Regions from separate parts of the Aliiglaciecola sp. SL4 genome, predicted to be linked through region 4. Evidence: predicted binding sites of a transcription regulator. Region 4 holds the regulator's gene; each other region holds the start of a gene.
The links. The regulator sigma-54, encoded in region 4, starts transcription at its own class of promoters, with help from an activator protein. The targets are predictions, from matches to a motif close to GTTGGCACGNNNNTNGNNT.
Positions count from the first base shown of each region.

Region 1 (5,312 bases), on a different contig from region 4:
GCCTTTTAGAGTAACTTAACTTATAGATTATCTAATTGGCTTAAGGTTAAGGCTAACTCGCCACGTGTCACTGTTTGCTCCGGGTTAAAGGATGCTGTAATCGTAGGTTCTAAATCAAATGGCCCCTGTTCAATTGCCACACTTACCGGTATTAGACCTAGTGTTAGAGCTTGTTGCACATAGCCTTTTAGCTCAGTCGTGATGTCCTCGCTATCAGCAACCTCTACAGCTTCACCAAAAACGATGGCGACAACTGGGCTTTCACTATCAAAGCTTTGTGCTTCACTCTGCAAACCAAGGGACTGCACAATAGTGTAAGCCATTTGTTGTTTTGAAATGTTTTCACTTGCTCCAAAGTCACTTCCCTGGGCAATAATCAAAGGCGCTTCTGAGCGTTCTAAGTCATCTAAACGAATGCCCGTTGTAGTTACTGAGTTTACAGAAGCGGCTTCAGCCCCTCTCACATCTGTGAAGTCTGATTGATTGCCATCTAATGTCTGACGAAGACTGGCTGCCAAGGTCATGGTTTTTGCTAAATCTAATCGGGTAACCAAATCATCAGGTTTGAATCCATCTGCTTTTGCATCCATTAACTGGCGACCAACTACGTACTCGATATAAGATTGTGCAGGATGGTCAGCTATGTCGTCTAGCCCTTCATAACCAGCACTTTGTAAAGTTCTAATACTCACGTCAATATCCATGGGTACACCAATACCGTTGGTCACGCCCACTGGATCGACCGACACACCACTAATGCTGCCAATTCCGCTGGCATATACCTTCCAAGTACCTGCAACGCCCGGTGCCACTGTACCCACACTTGAACCTAAAGCGATTAGGCCAATTCCAGAACCGTAACGATTACCCAGTGGATCTTCTAATACAAAAGCTATCCCAGTTTCGATTGTGGCAGAGGCTAATACCAAAGTATCTTCTACAAAAACTTCAAAGGTTTCTGCAGGTGGCTCACCCACGGGTACATATGAAACAGTACGAGAAAGTTCACGACCTTCCTCCACTAGCGCTTCAGCGTTAAAGTCACGGTTTAGTTTTACCGTGTCACCAAAGGCCTCTGCTCCGTCGATTACCGCTTTAACTGCAGCATGGGCATTAATATAACCCGCTCCGGCTTCCCATGGCTCATATCCAGACATAGGTGTAGCCGTTAATTGCACAATGGATTTAACTTCACGCCAAGTAAGGGTGGGATCGGCTTCCAGTATCAATGAAACAATTCCTGATACATGGGGTGCAGCCATTGAAGTACCGCTAGATACAGTATAGTAAGCTAGGTTTTGCGGTTCTATCATTTCCGCATCATCTTGGGCACTTAATCCACCTAAGCTAGAAGTTGATGCACGGGCAGAGATAACATCGACACCTGGAGCAGTGATCGTAGGTCTGTCTTCCCAAGTGAATACTTCACCGTCAACTGTCACTTCTTTGGGTTCGCCACCTTTTACCCCTCGAGAACTAAAATCGGCTAAATTGCCTTCTTTGTCCCCAGCGGCAACTGTAATGACCCAAGGTGCTTTTTTAAAGTTACCGGTAATTGTTGACTCACCAGAGCCAGAGTTACCTGCAGAAAATACCGTGATAATACCGTTATCAGCCAGGGCTTTGGTGGCAATATTAGTCGGATCATCTGGGGCAAAGTCAGTACCAACATCACCAGTATTACCAAACGAGTTAGAAATCACTCGGATATTGTAGGTATATTGATGGGTCAACGCATAATCAAACCCACCTAAGGTATCCAAAATAAAGAGCGCAGCTCCAGAACCATAACCAATGATATCGGCGCCAGGTGCTACACCTGCATGTTTGCCAGAACTCATTGCGCCATTACCACCAACAGTGCCAGCTACGTGAGTACCATGACCTCCTCCGATATCGGTATTAGGCGTATCTTCTTGGTAAGTAATAGGTAATAGGTCGCTAAAACTATGCAGGTTTGTTTGTGCTAAAACATTTTGTTTTACATGGGATGGAAACATTAAGTCACTGTGTAGGCCGTCCACACCAGAATCATTAATAACAACACCAATACCACGTCCGGAATACGGAATCCCGTTGTTGCGTAGACTTTGGTCTGCCCTAAGATCCTGAACCCCTGTAATTTGTGTAGATTCATAATTTTCTAAGGTTAGTTGATCATTGTTCCAAACCGAAACTACATCATCACGGGCATAAATAGCGTCAATTTGCTGTTTGGTCGCTAACACACCAGCGATAGGTAATCGCTGTAAGCTAACTCCGGTAGTTACCCCCAATGCTTCCAATGCAGACAATTGATCTACGCTAGGACCGCCTGTTGAATTAAAGGTTACAATAACTTGGTGTAACTCCAACGCATCACTTTGAGCAATGTTTAGAGCCAAGTCTGGGTCAAAGGTTTTTGCACTGATATAAGATGCGGGCAGCGCAATTGCTACTGCTAAAGAAAGTCTTTTTATATTTTTTATAAGTTTCATGATTTTTCGCTCTTAGTAATGAATACCCCTTAAGTATTAACGAATGAATTTCGAGCGAAAATGGGGAGTTCCCCCTAGCTAAGCAAAAACTTTCAATCATTTTACTAAACAACAACTAAGAAAGTGGCTTACCCACAGGCAAAAAAAGAGCCCTTAAAAGGGCTAAAGTATAAAGGAACTGTTAACGTCGACGATAGCGTATTGAAAGACCAACAAGCATGCCTATAAAAATAAGTAAGAATGGTGCAGGCTCATTGATGGCATTTGCGTTTGTTGCGCTTTGCTCGAAACTAAAAAGACCGGCATCACAAAACTGAATGAAACTTGCATCTTCGTAGCAGGTATCTTCAGCACCTAAGCCGTAGAGTCCTGTGGCTAGAAAAATATCATCTTTAAATAACTGAAATCCTTCACTGTCATCATCGCCAAAAATAAAGTTGTCAAAACTTATTGAAAATGCATCTGGGCTAGTTAAATCTGCCAAGCTGAATTCCACTTCTAGTTCTGGTCCCCACAACAAAATAGAGAGGTTGCTTAGGGCGTCTCTATCCGTGTCGTAAATAAACTCTCCTGTAACGGTTTGCTCGTTCTCAAACCGCAAAGTATCAAATTCATAGGTAATTAATGCAGCATTAACTGAAGTTGAAAAAATTACACAGATGAATATCAAATTTGCTAGCCGGTACATACAGTTTCTCCGAATCGTTTTGTTAAAATTACCTTGCAAATGAACTGAACACTATGGGGATTTACCCCTAGAAAGGGCATTTTTGTTGATTTTATGCCCTTCAGCCCCCTTCTGTTTCAAATTAGATACACCTGCTAAAGAGTACGATTTCTTGATGTTTTTAAGGAATGCAGCGAGGAAGAGCAACTGATGTATTTAAAAACAGACAGTTATCATATAACTAAGATTATAAATTGCCTTATTCGAGTTACTAAAATTTCAACTGGGATTTGACGCCCCATAAATAAATTTTATTTTTCTATAAATATCAACAATATAAGAGTTAACCTTTAGTGGCAGTTAATTTTTAGCGGAGCTTGTTATCCACTTGGCTTGTTTTCTGCTTAGGTACCTACAGAAGGCTTTATTCCCCCAAGCCGTAAGGTCAATCATTAAGTACCTAGGCCGCTTCATAATAAAAATTAAATACGGTAAGAATTAACTATAGGTAGGTTTAAAAATGCAAAAACTGGCAACTCGTAGCACCATGCAGGATTTTGGTCAACGGATATCCAAAAAGCTCCCTTTAGTGTTTTGGGTAGGGGTAATGTTGTCGAGTTCTTTGTTATTGCCTTCGCAACTGGCAACCGCTCAACAAAATGTAAATTCAGAAAGCACTGACAAAACCAATAACGCCGAGCCCCCCAAAAGCAACATGCAAAAACCAAATGTGGATAAGATCACCTTTGAAATGTTGAAGGGGCAGGCAAAAAAGCTGGCAGCCGAAGAATATAAAAAGCCATCGACCACATTACCCAAAGAGTTAGCGGAGATGACCTACAGCGAATATCGCAATATTCGATTTAATCCTCAAAAGGCAATTTGGAAAGACAAGTCGAATTTCGAACTACAACTCTTTCATCCAGGCTTTCTTTACAAAAATCCGGTGATGGTACGCCTAGTTGATAGCAATGCAGGAAGCAACACAGTTACCTTTAAGGGTGATAAATTTATATATGAAAATGAAGCGTTACCGTTACAAGGTATTGCTCCACCTGACGCGGGTTTTGCCGGATTTCGTGTTCACTACCCGTTAAATACACCTAACTATAAAGATGAACTTGCAGTATTTCTTGGTGCGTCCTACTTTCGGATAGTTGGACCGGGTCAAGTTTACGGGATTTCAGCTAGAGGTCTCGCTATTAATACAGCCCACGCTTCCGGGGAGGAGTTTCCAGAATTTACTCGATTTTGGGTAATTGAGCCTGAAGAAGACGCTGAAAACCTGATTATTTACGCATTATTGGAAAGCGAGTCTGTGACAGGTGCATACCGTTTCGAACTTGCTGCAGGACTTACCACTGAAGTAAAAGTGAACAGTCAAATCTACGCTAGAACAGACGTTGAAAAGCTGGGTATTGCTCCACTTACAAGCATGTTGCTATCAAGCGAGACCACAACCAAATATTTCGATGATTTTAGACCTGAAGTGCACGATTCAGACGGGTTGTTAATGATCAACTCTCAAGGGGAGCAAATTTGGCGTCAACTGAATAACCCTAAAACATTGCAAGTGACCTCGATGCAAGACACTCAACCTCAAGGGTTTGGTTTATTGCAACGCGATCTAGAGTTTGCTCATTATTCAGATATAGAAGCCAACTACCATAATCGCCCCGGTATTTGGGTAAAACCTAACAACGATTGGGGTAAGGGGCGATTAGAACTAGTGGAAATCCCAACCAACTCTGAAACTAACGATAATATCGTTAGTTATTGGGTTCCTGATGAACCTTTCAAAAAAGGTCAAACTAGAGAGTTTAATTACACCTTAAGCACGGTTTCTGGAGACTTAAAACAGAATAATCTAGCGACTGTTATACGCGCAAAAAATAGCTGGGCAGCATTACCTGGAGAAGATAATCCAGCTGAGAAAACCGTAAGAAAAATTATCGTAGATTTCTCCGCCAATCAATTAACCAATTTAAACCAAAACGTTCCAATCGAAGCCAATTTGCAAGTCAATGGTGGTCAGTTTAATGAGTTAGTTGTTCGTCAATTGCCCGACAAAAAGAGTTGGAGAGTTTCTTACACTCTCAATGCTGATCAAGATAGAGCGGTTGATATGAGACTTTCATTAAGCCTAAGAGGCAAAACAATTAGTGAAG
Region 1 is NZ_JBGOSE010000021.1:15,457-20,768, reverse strand. Features, by position in the region: gene AB6T38_RS18720 (response regulator) at 1-14, shown strand, start outside; gene AB6T38_RS18715 (S8 family serine peptidase) at 21-2,477, opposite strand; gene AB6T38_RS18710 (hypothetical protein) at 2,659-3,165, opposite strand; gene AB6T38_RS18705 (glucan biosynthesis protein) at 3,665-5,312, shown strand, end outside.
Region 1: a site for sigma-54 is predicted at 3,532-3,550, ahead of AB6T38_RS18705 (glucan biosynthesis protein). Genes of this name have one in related genera too.

Region 2 (5,312 bases), on a different contig from region 4:
GATGTATCAATATCACTAGACTGTGTAGCAAATGCATTATCCAGAGCCAAAGTAACAATGAAAATAACACTAAGTAATTTAGTCGTTGTATGTTTTGTCGATATTTTCATGTTCAGTTGCCACCGTTTTGTCTATGCTTATTAATTCATTAAGCAAACAAAGATAAGCGTCAAAATTCAGTCACAAAAAACTGTTTTGGCGCTACTATTAGTCAAACTTGCTTTTTCTGATAGGGATAACGCAACAATTGTGCCTATTTTAAACTTTATTGGGGTGGTATATGTCGGGAATTCTTGACTCAGTTAATCAACGCACGCAAATAGTTGGTCAAAACCGGCTTGAGTTATTATTATTCAGGTTAAACCGTAGACAACGATTTGGCATTAATGTGTTCAAAGTTCGTGAGGTACTGCAATGCCCGCAATTAACGTCAATACCCAGACAAAACCCACTTATTAGAGGTGTGGCTCATGTTCGAGGTCAAACAATATCCGTGATTGATCTAAGCATGGCAACCGGTGGTAAAAAAATAGAAAATATCAATAGTGCCTTTATTATTATTGCCGAATACAATCGTTCTGTGCAGGGTTTTTTAGTGGGTTCCGTTGAACGTATTATTAATACCAATTGGGACGCTATTATGCCTCCTCCCCAAGGCACCGGAAAAGCCAGCTATTTGACGGCTGTAACCGAAGTTGATGATGAGCTTATTGAAATTCTTGACGTCGAAAAAATTCTTAATGAAATATCACCTTTAAAAACTGAAGTGAGTGAAGGTTTAGCTGCCGGTTTAAATATGTCGGATTCTCCTGCAAATGATAAAATCATTTTTGTTGCAGATGATTCAGCGGTAGCGAGGAGTCAAGTTAAAAAAGCGCTTACGGCATTGGGTTTGAATATTGAAGTGGCTAAAAACGGACTTGAAGCCCTTAATCGACTAAAAGAAATTGCAGCTGAAACCGGCGATGTTACCGATAAAGTAGGGGTATTAGTGTCTGATATAGAAATGCCTGAAATGGATGGCTATACCCTAACAGCAGAGATTAAACACACTCCGGAACTGAGTAAACTTAAAGTCGTTTTGCATACATCCTTAAGCGGTGTTTTTAATCAAGCAATGGTACAAAAGGTGGGGGCAGATGATTTTATCGCTAAATTCCACCCCGATGAATTAGCTTCTGCTGTAAAAAAGTGGTTTAACAAATAAAGCGTTACTATACGACGGAAGTTAATATTTGAAATTAGATCAATTAACGCCTTATGAGCTTTCAGAGTTTGCTCATTTTTTAGAGCGTCAGTGCGGTATTGTATTAAATGAGCAAAAAGACTATCTGGTTTATAGTCGTCTTGGTCCATTAGTTCGTCAGGAAAACCTAACGAGTATTTCTGAACTCCTTAATATCATCTATAAAAGCCATTCCAGCAAAATGCGTGAAAAGGTGGTTGATGCAATGACTACTAACGAAACCTTATGGTTTCGTGACAAGTACCCCTTTGAAATTCTAAACCAAACATTGCTAAGCCAGTTTGCTAATGCTAACCGCAAAGTAAGAATTTGGAGCGCAGCCTGTTCTTCTGGGCAAGAGCCCTATTCCATAGCGATGTGCATTCATGAATACAAAAGGAAACACCCAAGGGCGTTTCCTTTTGGAGTGGAGATAGTTGCTACAGACATATCAACCCAAATGCTCGAAAGAGCTAAAACAGGTAAGTTTGATAGTATTTCAATTAGTAGAGGGTTAGCTGAAGAGCGTAAAAATCGGTTTTTTAAGGCAGCAGACAAAAACCATATGCAATTGAATAAAGAGATTGTTTCTATGGTGAACTTCCGACCTCAGAACCTGTTAAACAGCTATTCTGCCTTGGGACGTTTTGACGTGGTTTTCTGTCGAAATGTGCTGATTTATTTTTCGTTAGACAATAAGCGGAAAATACTGCAACAAATTGCCGCTTGCCTGCAAAACGATGGAGCTTTATTTCTTGGAGCATCAGAATCCATAGCAGGTTTAAACCAATTGTTTAGCTTGGAACGTAATAATCCAGGTATCTTCTATATTAAAAAAAGCATTTAATACAACATCTTGCGTTTTCTTTCCCGTCACTTACGATTCTAGGTAATTGTCTTGGCATAGCCCTTGCAAAATTTTTCTCAAGCGAGTTTTAAGTTGAGAACAGTATGGCAATTAGTCTTGATAAATTAACCGGGTTTCATAGCCGAGCAATGCAGGTTAGAACCGATTCCATGGAAGTAATTTCAGGTAACTTAGCAAACGCTAATACTCCTGGTTACAAAGCGCGTGGCGTTGATTTTCAAAAGGCCATGCAATCGGCCAATCAAGATCGTCAGCAAAATATGACTCGTACTCACGAAAAGCATTTTGAAGGGGCGATGCAATCTCAAGCAAGTATTGAGTTTCGAGTTCCATTGCAGCCCGATACCGGCGACGGTAATACCGTAGAAGTACAAGCTGAACGTAATGCTTTTTTGGAAAACGGGATGCGATATCAAGCAAGTATACAATTTTTGAATGGCAAGATTAAAGGTATGAAGAAAGCATTAGCTGGAGGGCAAGGCGGATGAGTTTATTTAGGGTTATGGACATTGCTAGCACTGGCATGAGTGCAGAAAGTGTACGGTTAAATACAACTGCCAGTAATATTGCCAACGCAAATAGCGTTAGCAGTAGTTATGACGCTACTTACAAGGCTCGCCATCCAGTTTTCGCAGCTGAGATGCAACGAGCGACAGAAGCACAGTCACAAGGCTCAGGCGTGCAAGTACTTGGCATAGTTGAAAGTCAAAAACCACTACAGATTGAATACAGCCCAGGCCATCCAATGGCAGACAGCAATGGCTATATTTATAAGCCAAATGTGAATGTGGTTGAGGAAATGGCAGACATGATGTCAGCATCAAAATCGTATGAAACCAATGTTCAGTTGGCAGACACTACAAAACGTATATTTAGACGTGTGTTGCAACTTGGTCAGGGTCAATAAATCACTGATTTAGTGAGGAAATTAACGTGGAAATATCAAAAACAACAGGATTAGACGCTAACCTGTATGTACAAGAAGAAACCGTGCCAATTGATGATGGCAGTAATGAAAGGTTAAGTCAGGAAGACTTTTTCTCTCTACTAACCGAGCAGTTGGCGAATCAAGATCCCACTAAACCTGTGGACAATGATCAGATGGTGTCGCAAATGACTAGCTTCAGTATTTCTGAAGGAATAGATTCATTGAATACAAAATTTACTGAGTTTGCTTCTAGCATGTCCTCAAACCAAGCGCTGCAAGCATCAAGCCTTATAGGCCAAGATGTTTTATTGCAAGGGAATGTAGGGCACTTGAGTGATACCAGTACCGGGGTGACGGGCGTGGTGATTACCGATCAAACTACTCAAGATTTACAAATTACCATTGAGTCTGCATCCGGTGAGTTGATTAAAACTATAGATGCGGGTACGCAGTCAGCTGGAAATATTGAGTTTACATGGGATGGTAAAGATGCAAACGGCAATGATTTGCCAGCTGGCAATTATGCAGTTTATGCACAAGGTACGCAAAACGGGGAATCAATAACTTTACCCACCGCAGTCAACAGACATGTGGATAGCGTCAGCTTTGCAAGTAACAATCAAGGTGTCATTTTAAATTTGGATGGCGAAACAAGTGTCAATTTGAGTGATGTCATTCAAATCGGTGGTTAATTAAAAATGTTAGCCCTTTAGTTTAGGAGAGAATAAACGATGTCTTTTAACATAGCATTAAGCGGTGTTTCAGCTGCTCAGAAAGATCTAGATGTCACTGCAAATAACATTGCAAACGTAAATACTGTCGGTTTTAAAGAATCTCGTGCCGAATTCGGTGACGTTTATGCTTCGTCGCTATTGGCAGCCGGTAATACAAAAGTGGGCGACGGTGTCTTAACCCAAGATGTTGCTCAGCAATTTTCTCAAGGTAGTCTTCAGTTTACCAATACTGCACTGGACCTGGCGATTACTGGAAATGGTTTTTTTGCCACTACTCCTGAAATAACCTCTCGTGATTTTTCATTTACTCGAGCAGGGCAATTCAAGCTTGATCAAGATAACTTTGTGGTTAATTCCAACGGTGATAACTTAATGGGTTTCCCGGTCAACGCTGACGGTACCTCTTCATCTGTGGCGTTGAGTACAACTATTCCAGTGAGAATTCCAGACTCTTCAGGCTCACCACAACAAACCACCGAAGTTTCACCTCGCTTTAATTTACCAGCAGGTGATGATGCTAAAGATATAACACTTTTTGATCCTGATGATCCACTTACCTATAACGCAGCTACATCTATTACCGTTTATGATTCTCTTGGTGATAGTCATGTGATGACGTATTATTTTATGAAAGACTCTGCAGCAACCAATGAATGGGTAGTAGTTAATTATGTTGATGATACTGCTATTGATACCGCAGGTGACACTGAAAACGTAGCTGGTACAGATCCTAATAACATTGCAGGTTCAGTTTCCTTAGGAGCTGATGCGGTTTCTGGGTTTAGAATGCAGTTTAGTAGCGGCGGTGATTTTATTGGTATTCAAAATGGTGATGGTACCCCTGTTGCCACCGGCGATGTGACGACTGTTCAGTTAGGTAACCCGCCGTTGATAAACGGTTCTGATGCAACTCAGACGATTACAACCAACTTCGCACTTGAAGTTGGTAGCGCAACGGCAGATGAACCGACTCAGTTTGCGTCTTCTTTTGAAGTAACTTCATTAGAACAAGATGGACTTGCAGTTGGTCGACTTACCGGAATTGATATCGGTCCAGATGGATTGGTTCGTGCTACTTTCTCAAATGGTACCTCAGAACCTGTTGTTCGTGTTGCCTTAGCTCGTTTTGCTAACGAACAAGGATTAACGCAACAAAGTAGTACCCAATGGAAAGAGAGTATTTTATCTGGAGAAGCCCTTGCTGGTGAAGCCACTACAGGTACCTTTGGAGATGTGAATTCTTCAGCACTTGAACAAGCTAACGTGAATTTAACCACGGAGTTGATTGATATGATTATTGCTCAACGTAACTTCCAAGCTAACTCACGGGCCCTTGAGGTAAATAACCAACTTAACCAAACTATCTTGAATATCCGATAAGTTGGTTTGAGTTATACAATACCGCTCCAATAAGAGCGGTATTTTTTTGTTTATTTTCAACTAGATATTCACTAACTATTTACATCTTAGAAATCAATCTCGTTTAATTCCTATTTTTCGTTCCGATGGCATCTTTATTGCAATCCTTTAGGTTACGTTAACCAGAGTCAATAAGTT
Region 2 is NZ_JBGOSE010000003.1:134,142-139,453, reverse strand. Features, by position in the region: gene flgA (flagellar basal body P-ring formation chaperone FlgA) at 1-110, opposite strand, end outside; gene AB6T38_RS06015 (chemotaxis protein CheV) at 281-1,207, shown strand; gene AB6T38_RS06010 (protein-glutamate O-methyltransferase CheR) at 1,236-2,072, shown strand; gene flgB (flagellar basal body rod protein FlgB) at 2,177-2,581, shown strand; gene flgC (flagellar basal body rod protein FlgC) at 2,578-3,000, shown strand; gene AB6T38_RS05995 (flagellar hook assembly protein FlgD) at 3,027-3,713, shown strand; gene flgE (flagellar hook protein FlgE) at 3,753-5,135, shown strand.
Region 2: a site for sigma-54 is predicted at 2,123-2,141, ahead of flgB (flagellar basal body rod protein FlgB). Genes of this name have one in related genera too.

Region 3 (5,312 bases), on a different contig from region 4:
TATCTGAAAAAACGCTGGTGACACCATTGAAACTCAAGCTGCTAGGGTTTTCTGGATCATGAGAAAAAAATTGAATGTTGTTGTTATCTACATTTAGACGGCCAAGTCCGGCACGCCGTGTACCGAACCAAAGTTCATTATCTTTACCAAGCACAGCAGTAACTCTGGCATCACGTAATGAAGTTTGCGTTTCTTTATTGATAATTTGTAATACATCTCCATTGCTATCCAACTGGGTTAAACCGGTATAACTAGCGATCCAAATAGATGATTCACCTGCACTTGAATAGGTTTCAGCAAACCCTAACACCACATTGTTGCTTAAGCCTTTAACAATATGTTCAAACGGCACCTCAATACTTTTAGTAATTCCATTTAAGGTACCCAACCAAATTAAACCGGTAGAATCTTGTTGAATCGATAAGGTGTTATTATCTGCTAACCCTTCTGTTGTGGTGAAACTAGTAAAACTATTTTTACCGTCCCAAACCGCGACGCCCGCATCGGTGCCAATCCAAATACGTTGTTGACGATCCTGATATATTGTTTGTGCAAGATTCGATGGCAGACTATCTACTTGATTAACTTCATATTGCCAGTTGGTAAACTGCAGTTTCTGCGGGTCAGTAACACTCACTCCTGCATCTGCGCTAGCGACCCATAAACGCTGTTGTGTATCAATAAGCAAATGTTTCAAAGAGTCACTAAAAAATGGTGATTTAGCCCCTGAGTAAAGTCGCTCCATAGAATGGTTTTCTTTATCGAATTTAAATAAACCATTTGCATTGGACGCTAGCCATAGAAAGTTTTCATCTTCGACAATAGATACAATACCCGCATCTTTTTTCAATTCAGGAACCAATTCGCGCATATTAAAGTGCTCGAAGGTTTTGTCATCGGGATTAAATCGACTGAAATTACCGTTACGATAACCAATCCAAATATAGTTTTGAGAGTCTAAGAATAAGCTCAGGATTCGATTGGAGGAGGGTGCCGTATCTGAATTATCGGCTTCTTTCCATGCCGTAAACGTTTGCGTGGCCGCGTTAAATAAATTAAGACCGCCACCATCAGTAGCTATCCATAATCGTTGCTGGTGATCTTCAAGTACCGCAAAAACATTGCTATTGCTTAGGGAGTCATCATTGCGGGGCTCGTGCACGAAGTGCAGCATTTGATAACCATCGTATCGATTAATTCCCTCTTGGGTAACAATCCATAAATAACCAGTACTATCATGGTATATCTGGCGCACTGTTTTTTGCGTTAACTGTGTTGTTAAATCTGCAGATGAAAAGTAGAAATTAGGAGAGTCGTCAGCATTAGCGTTGCTGCTTATTAGGAGGAAAAATAGAGAATACAATATTCCTTTGCTGAACATACTTCTTCACGGCTCATCGTTTTTAACCTAGATTAACCTAATGAAATAACTATGCCAATAAAATGGTAAAAATAGCTGCTAAAAGTCACTATTTAGCCCAATTTCAGCGGTTAAAAAACGACTCACCCCCTGCAAAGTTAAATTTTGAGGGGCTGAGTAAATTGAGTTGAAAGACTTATTCTTGCATTAAGAAGTTTTCTTGATTTACATAGGCTTCTTCCCAAATGAAGGCTTCTTCCCAGATAAACGCTTCCTCCCAGATGAAGGCCTCTTCCCAGATAAACGCTTCTTCCCAGATAAACGCTTCTTCCCAAATGAAGGCCTCTTCCCAGATAAACGCTTCTTCCCAAATGAAGGCCTCTTCCCAGATAAACGCTTCTTCCCAAAGCTCAAACTCGAACCCTTCGATGTAGTAGTTGCCGTTATCGTCTTTTCGAGCTGCCCCCATGTAATGTTGCTCACCACTCAAGTCTGCAGCGATATCCATACCATTGTTGGCACAACCTGTAGCGCTTGATTCAACTGCTTTAACGGCATTAACACTACCCGATCCTTGTTGGAAAGGACTGTAAGCAAGTTTGCCATTCGATAGTTGAGCCATTGTTGTGCTGCTCATCAAACGACACTTCACATCATTAGCGCTCAAGCTGGGATCATTTTGTAACATTAACGCGACAATTCCACTTACCACACCTGACGCTTGCGAAGTACCAGACATGATAAATCGATCATTTCCAACCATATATTGTGGAAACTTGTTAGGCATATACATGTCTTCATTCGCTAAGCTGAATATATGACCGCCTGGAGCAACTAAATCAGGCTTAACAAAAGCTTCATGAGTTGGACCTTGTGAAGAGAATGAAAGCAACTCATCATCGTTAGGGTTATCTTGCGTGTAATTATCTGTTATCGCACCAACACTAATTACATAAGGAACATTCGCTGGCACACCAATAGTCATCGCTGCAGGTCCAGTATTACCAGCTGAGGTGACAACAACGATGTCTTTTTCCCATAATTTCATGATGGCTTGGTTAATTGGGTCTGCCCAGTAATTCGAGCGAGGTGGCGCACCAAACGACAAGTTTACAACACGAATATTTAATTCTTCATGGTGGTCGGAAACATATTGAATCGCACGAAGTGCATCCAAATAAGTACTATGACCATCTTCGTAAAAGGCTTTAATTACCACTAAATTAGCATCAGGAGCTACACCTTGGTAATAGCTACGCATTTGACCATCAACTACTGCACGGTCACTGTTAGCAATGATGCCTGAGATGTGAGTACCATGACTATTTTCGTCAGTCATGTCTCGTGCTTGCATTTCTTGGTTTTCAATTGCGTCAAATGCCGCTGTAATTCGAGGATTATTGTTAGTGTCATTTTTTAACGCTTTATGACCTGCCCAAGCTCCACTATCAATAACGGCTACGGTGATATCTTTACCGGTAATACCATTATCATGCAGCTCATCCGCACCTACAGTGTTGACGTAATAACTATTACTATCCCCTTCATTGGCTTGGGTATCATAACCTTTAACCAACTCTCGACTACAATTTTGAGTAAAGGAAACATTCATCGAGAAGTCATTTTGCTGATAGTTTTCAGCGCCACTTCGAGAAAAAGTTAATTCAACTTTAGCATCATCATAGGCATTCATTTTTGCATAACGACTCAACCAAGAAGAATCCAGTGTCAATTCACCTTTTTGTGAGCCAAACAAACTCCAAAAGACAGTGGAACCATTAAATTTAACCGACGTTACATTGCCTAATCTCGACGGCCAGGTAAATTTCATTTCATCTACATTGGTTTTCATGTCACGGGCGTTGTAAAGATTCCAAGTAACCTTTCTTTTTTCTAAGTCAACAACATGACTTCCGTAAACCTGACAATTATCAAGAGCACCTGCAGTGAACAGTGGTTGGTTTTCAGTAATCGTTATCAAAGCGGGAAAGCTTTTGAGTAATTCCAACTGCAGATCTGAAACGCGCACGCCGATTCCACCGACTAAAGGCAACTCGTGTGTAACTACCCCACCCACTAAGTTAACTAAGTCGTTAATTGCAGCAATATCTCCACCTTGAATTAAAATCTCATTATCCATCGATAAGATACTGTCAACGACAGGTAATTCCGGCAATTCCAAAGATGTTGTCAGATTTGAAACGTTAGTTAAATCAGTCACGCTATTAAGATCTAACCCTAAAAGGCTACTACTGGCCGCACTCGCATTCATTGCTGAGCAGCTTAACAAACCGCTGACTAAAACTGCGAAAGTACTTCTTTTGTTCAGTTTCATGTTATTTATCTCTTTTTTATGTCCTTGCATCAAATGTTGTAGTACATCGGATGCAGGCTCCCTCACCTAATCCCTTCAAAGCAATCCTCGTGCCAATACCTAGAACGCCAAATTCATTAGTCTTTAGTCTAGTATGAAAAAAATGAATGCAACCAAAAGGAAAATACCGAGTGTAAAAAACGAAGTTATAATTCAATATTTTCATTCATTTTTTTCAACATCATTTTACTAGAATTTATCGTTCAGGTTTAACCAACAAAGATGAGTTCCAATATTAACTAGTTAAGCTGGGCTTGGGCGGCTTGAGGCTAGTGTTAAGTTATTAAGTCCCTAGCAAAACCGTTAAACAAAAAGCCTAGATTTGTGTCAGTTATTATTTGTTATCTATTGATTATTATTGGATAAAATCATTTACTTAACTAACCCCATTACTTAGAGAGTTGGACTAACGACACCTATGCTAAAACGTTGCAGCTTTTTCATTATCGCCCTGCTTACTTGTAATGATGGGGTCGCAGGCTCAGACCCTTTGACGTTGACGTGTCAAAACCACCCTCAGAAAAAGACAGAAATTTGTGTAATGTCGACCCACTCTGAACACTTTCCTGTTAATGATCTTGTTTTGTATAAACGCGATAAGGGCCACTTTCCTGTGCTTTTAGAAGTGATAAAAGGAGATGTTGCTGTCAGTTGGTTTTGGGGGTTTTCACAACACGGAAAGTATTCTGTGATGGGTTTTACAGAAGAAGGACACCCTTATTTTCTGGTTTACGAGACCAGCGCTTTTTTGCAAAGTGAACAACGGCCAAAGGCAATAGCTGTTTTATCCGACTACTATTTAACCGATTTGTTAATTATGGAAGATGACGGTACAGCACATTTTGCAAAAGTGGATGGGGTAAATGATGACGAAGATCTGACTGATTGTTTTGACGCGGATATCGACAGTTACTTACACAACGAAAATTGTACTGTGAGGATGAATATCTTCGATAAAAGCCATAACGCTGTAAATTAAGCAGCTATGTAATCACCAGTATCTACACAAATCGTTTTTTGGTACAGCAAGGAGTCTATGAACAATCCTAAAGCCGCCGTTGACGTAGATGATTTAGTGCAACAATCCATTGATCAAGGTGCTGTATAAAAAATGGGTGAAACTGTTACCTCACAAGGACCGAATTATTACCTACCGACAGTACTAACCAATGTTAGCAATGATATGCCTATCGCGAGCAATGAAATCTTTTGTCCTGTATCACCCATCATTCAATTTGAAGATGAAAGACAAGTAATAGAATTAACCAATACTACTGAATACGGCTTAGCGGCCTATTTTTATAGTCGCGATGTAGGTCGTATATTCCGTGTTGCTAGAGCCCTAGAGTTTGGCATGGTCGGAATTAATGAAGGAGCGATATCAAATGCCGCTGCTCCTTTTGGTGGTATGAAACAGTCGGGTAATGGCAGAGAAAGTTCTCGCTGCGAATTAGATGGCTATTGTTCAGGTAGGTTGTAAAACACCTAATCATTGAGCTGAACCTCTTTTTGAGCAACTTGATTACGCTTAAATTGAAGAGACTTCATTAACCAACTAAAAAGCCCTGGTTCCAAAGG
Region 3 is NZ_JBGOSE010000007.1:187,656-192,967, reverse strand. Features, by position in the region: gene AB6T38_RS12400 (two-component regulator propeller domain-containing protein) at 1-1,381, opposite strand, end outside; gene AB6T38_RS12395 (S8 family peptidase) at 1,557-3,695, opposite strand; gene AB6T38_RS12390 (hypothetical protein) at 4,153-4,713, shown strand; gene AB6T38_RS12385 (aldehyde dehydrogenase family protein) at 4,846-5,214, shown strand.
Region 3: a site for sigma-54 is predicted at 3,774-3,792, ahead of AB6T38_RS12395 (S8 family peptidase). Genes of this name have one in related genera too.

Region 4 (5,312 bases):
TCGGTGTCTAATTTGCACATCTGGGTGAGAGGCTGAGAATGTTTTTGCTAATGACTCAGCAACATAAACTGAACGATGTTGTCCACCGGTACAGCCAATTGCAACTGTGACGTAACTTCGGTTATTTCTTTCTAGGTGGGGAAGCCAAGTTGATATGAGGTTTTGGATTTGCCAAATAAATTTAGTCACTATGGGTTGTGAACCTAAAAATATTTCAACTGGTGAGTCTAATCCACTTAGGTGTTTTAAGTCCGGTTCCCAATGAGGGTTAGGTAAAAATCGCGCATCAAAAACATAGTCGGCATCTTTAGGTATGCCATATTTAAATCCAAAAGATTCAAATACTAAAACCAGTCTTGAGCTTTTCTTTCCTAGAATGCGTTCACGAACTAACTCAGCTAATTGATGAACCGAAAGCTTGTCAGTATCTAAATATAAGTCAGCACGTTCTGCTATAGGAGCTAAAAGTTGACCTTCAGCTTGAATGGCATCGGAAAGCGATTTGTTTTGACGTGATAACGGGTGTAAGCGACGGGTTTCGCTGAAACGCTTAATTAGTATGTCATCACTGGCATCTAAATAAACAATAGTCATATCCCAGTTTGCAGGCAGGTAATCGAGGATTTCCACCAATTCACCAGATACTTTGGGAAGGTTTCTTACGTCAATACTTACCGCAACTTGGTCATACTCATCCATAACTGTATGAGTAAGGGTAGGCAGAAGGTTAACAGGGATATTATCAACACAATAATAGCCTAAATCTTCTAAAGAGCGCAGTGCAATTGATTTTCCTGAACCGGAGCGACCACTTATAATAATCAGCTTCATGAAACAATTGCCTCGTATAACTGTCCGTTATCTTCAGCACAGCGAATGCGTTTAAGAACCTCTTTGTCACTTAACTTTGTTGCTATAGTGGCCAAGGTTTGTAGGTGTCCGGCGGCTTTATCTTCTGGTACTAAAATAGCGAAAAATATATCTACAGGACAATTATCGACTGCGTCAAAATTGATGGAAGGATCACTGGTAATTAATATTGCGACTACGTCTTTTAACCCAGCTAATCTGCCGTGGGGCAGCGCAATACCATTGCCGATTCCTGTACTACCCATTTTTTCGCGACTGACTAAACTATTCAAAATCGTAGTTTGGTCAATACCGTCAATCTTTTCTGCCGCTAATAGGCTGATAGTTTCAAGGATTCGTTTTTTGCTTGTCCCCTGGACTGCACAACTTGTGCAGTCAGAGGAAAGGATGTCTTTAATTTCCATTAAATAATCTAATATATGTTAATGACGTTTAATCTTTTCCTTGTGCTTGATCACCTGTCGATCAAGCTTATCTATTAATCCGTCAATGGCTGCGTACATATCGTTATGTTCTGAGGTTGCAAAAACTTCGCCTCCGCTAAGATGAACTGTCGCTTCAGCTTTTTGATTAAGCTTTTCGACATTGAGAATGACATGGACATTGTTGATGTGATCAAAATGCCTTTCTAACTTCGTAAATTTAGTGTCTACATAATCTCGCAATGAATCTGTAATTTCTACATGATGGCCAGTAAGGTTAATTTGCATATTAGCGTATTCCTTCTGTTAACGAGCCTACAGCAGGCTCTTGCGTTGGTTAGACGGTGGGATCGATAAAGACTCCCGGTATTTTGCTATTGTTCTACGGGCAACCTGTATACCTTGGTCAGCCAGTAGATCAGCAATCTTACTATCGCTAAGTGGCTTAGTTGGAAGCTCTGCAGCGACAAGTTTTTTAATTAGTGCGCGAATTGCCGTTGAAGAGCACTCTCCGCCAGAGTCTGTGGCAACATGGCTGGAGAAAAAGTACTTCAGTTCGTAAATTCCTCTTGGTGTATGCATATATTTTTGTGTAGTGACACGGGAAATAGTTGATTCATGCATATCCACCATTTCTGCGACATCATTTAACACCATTGGTTTCATCATTTCCGGACCATGTTCGAAAAATCCGACTTGTTGCTGAACAATACAGTTGGCTACTTTGAGCAATGTGTCGTTTCGGCTTTCGAGGCTTTTAATAAACCACTTGGCTTCTTGCATATGTGAACGTATGAACTGACTGTCGCTGGTGTTTTTAGCATTGCGGCTCATCGCTGCATACTGCTGATTAACATTTAGTTTAGGCAAACTGTCGGGGTTTAACTCTACTTGCCAACGGCCATTTTTTTTCATTACAGAAACATCAGGAATCACGTATTCGGATTCACCAATTATCAGCGCGCTGCCAGGACGAGGATTTAATGTTTGCAACAAACGCATTGCTTCGCGTAAATCGTCTTCTTTTAAACGAGTTTTGCGCATTAACGTTCGGTAATCTTTGCTACCTAAAAGGTCTGCATATTCACTAATTAATAATTTAGCTTCATTTAGCCAAGGTGTACCTGGGGCAAATTGATTCATTTGTACCATTAAACACTCTTGAGGATTTCGAGAACCAGAACCTATAGGATCGAACATTTGAATGCGTTTTAGAACACATTCAACTTCATCAAGTTCAACCTCTTCGTGGTCGAGACTAGCGAGTACTTCTTCAGTGCTAATGGTTAAATATCCAGATTCATCGATTGAGTCGATAATGGCAATGGCTATAGCGGTATCTACTTCGGAAAAGGGGGTTAAGCGCATTTGCCATAACAAATGATCTTGTATATTTTCGCTGGTTTCACCTTGGAAAATTTGATCATCATCACCACCGCTGCCACCACTAATTGATGCGGGTGCTGAAGATGCACTGATATATTCATCCCAAGTGCTATCTATGGGTAATTCGTCCGGAATATCTGCTTTTTCTAATGCCTCGTTTGTATCCATTGAGTCAGAACTTGCGGATACGGTTTCTTCCGAAAATTTATCATTACTATCTGCTAATGCGGAATCTCCTGTGGGGATGTCCGAACCATCCTCTACTTCTAAAAGCGGGTTGGATTCTAAAGCTTCTTGTATTTCCTGTTGTAAATCCAGCGTTGACAACTGCAATAGACGGATAGCCTGTTGCAATTGAGGCGTCATTGTTAGTTGCTGGCTGAATTTTAATTGTAACGAGGGTTTCATTTAGTTTTTATATTCTTACTTGTTTAGCCACAAAGCTTTGGTTAAAAACAACATACCTGTACTATAGCTTGAATTGCTCGCCAAGGTATACATCTCTGACTTGTTGATTATTTAAAACTTCTTCTGCAGTTCCAGAAGCGATCAATTCACCATGACTTACAATATACGCTTTTTCACACACGTCTAGGGTTTCACGTACATTATGGTCAGTTATTAATACTCCAATACCTCTATCGCGCAGGTGTTGAATTATTTTTTTTATATCATTTACAGAAATTGGATCCACACCTGCAAAAGGTTCATCTAATAAAATAAATTCGGGTGCGGCGGCCAGGGCCCGTGCTATTTCGACTCTTCTGCGTTCTCCTCCAGATAAACTCATGCCTAGGCTATTACGGATATGATTTATATTAAACTCGTCAAGCAATGCATCTGCTTGTTCTTCTCGTTGGTCTGAGCTCAATTCTTTTCGGGTTTGTAAAATTGCCATGATATTTTGATAAACAGTTAGTTTACGAAATATAGACGATTCTTGAGGAAGATACCCAATTCCTTTTCTAGCTCGAATGTGCATAGGCTGTAAAGTTAGTGCTGTTTGGTCAATATAAATATCGCCCTTATCTAAAGGAACAAGCCCTACAATCATATAAAAAGTCGTTGTTTTGCCTGCACCATTGGGGCCTAACAATCCAACAATCTGCCCTGTAGACACTTCTAAACTAACATCTCGTACTACTTGTCGAGATTTGTATGATTTAGCTAGGTTAATCGCTTTTAACGTTGCCATTAAGGTTGCTCATCCTGCAGCTTGTCAGTGCCTTGCTGTTCTAAATCATTCGATTTTTCTTCTGCATCTTCTTCCTGACGTTTACGGATACTCTCAGGTTGAAAAATAGCGGTCACTCCGCCCTCTGCATTACTGTTGCTTTCAGCTATTAATTGTTCCAATTCCATATTGAATTGGATGGATTCACCTTTAACAAGGCTGCTATCCTGATTCAATTCAGCTGAGCCATTTAATGTTAAAGTTCGATTGGATACTTCGTATTTTATTTCATTAGCCGCAGCGCTGATCTTACTTCCGTCATCAAGGGTTTGGCTATACTTTGCCGGTTTACCTCGGGCAATAAATACTTCTTTACCTTCACCTAAGCCGGCTATGACTTCAACCTCATCGGCTAAAATTTCAAGGGAGCCTTGGGTAATTTTAACGTCTTTTCTAAAAATTGAAGTTTTGGTTTTGCCATCAAAGAAGTTTGACTTAGAGTCAACTTTGATAGGTAAATTAAAGTCGTTTTCACCGGCGCTAACAGCAGCGCTAAACACTAAGCTGATGATTAAAGCGCTAACGAGGCGCATATTGAGTTTGCACATGATTTTTAAGTTCATATTCCTGCGTAGTTAAATTTGCTACAAAGCCATTACTTTTAACAATAAAATCTTTTCCGTTAATCTCAACCGGTTCATCTGACATCATTGTTTTGTCTACCAAATTAATTTCTAAAAATTGTGTTTTAATTGTTTGCACAAATCCCGAATCATCTAAGCTTCTAATCTCTACGTCAGTTTCTAATTGAATGCGATTGTCCTCATAAAGTGTGCCCTCTTCAGCTTCAACATGCCAAGGATTTTGTTCATCGGATACATAGATGGTGTATTTGGGGTGGCTAAACAAGGTGAAACCTAGAATTTGATAATGTTCCATTTTAAGGGCGAAAACCTCGTGGTTCACTTCGCCATTTTCATTATAAAGAGTACTGCGCATATTCCTCGCTTGATAATTGGGCTGCCAAGAATCTTCACTAGGTGCATTGGTTTGTTCCGTATCTGAACTTATCCACCCTGGCACATATATCATTAAGATTAGCACAAACAAAATGCCAATGCTTAGGGTGATTCGATTCATACGCTGCTACCGTAAATACGATTTAATTTATTATTAGCGAACAATATGAGGTCGCATACTTCTCGTACTGCGCCAGCCCCACCCGTTGTTCGCGTAATATATTCAGCAACTGATTTTACGTACGGGTGGCCATTTGGAACACTAATAGATACGCTACTGTGTTCGAACATGCCCACATCAGGCATATCATCACCCATAGACGCGATATTTTCTTTTTTTAAATTTAAGCCGGTTCTGAGTTTTTGAACCGCAGTTTTTTTGTCTTCTTCGCCTTGGATAATCAATGATACACCCAATGCCGACATTCTATTTTCTACGAT
Region 4 is NZ_JBGOSE010000013.1:26,206-31,517, reverse strand. Features, by position in the region: gene rapZ (RNase adapter RapZ) at 1-831, opposite strand, end outside; gene AB6T38_RS16025 (PTS sugar transporter subunit IIA) at 828-1,274, opposite strand; gene hpf (ribosome hibernation promoting factor) at 1,293-1,580, opposite strand; gene AB6T38_RS16015 (RNA polymerase factor sigma-54) at 1,608-3,086, opposite strand; gene lptB (LPS export ABC transporter ATP-binding protein) at 3,148-3,873, opposite strand; gene lptA (lipopolysaccharide transport periplasmic protein LptA) at 3,873-4,445, opposite strand; gene lptC (LPS export ABC transporter periplasmic protein LptC) at 4,432-4,992, opposite strand; gene kdsC (3-deoxy-manno-octulosonate-8-phosphatase KdsC) at 4,989-5,312, opposite strand, start outside.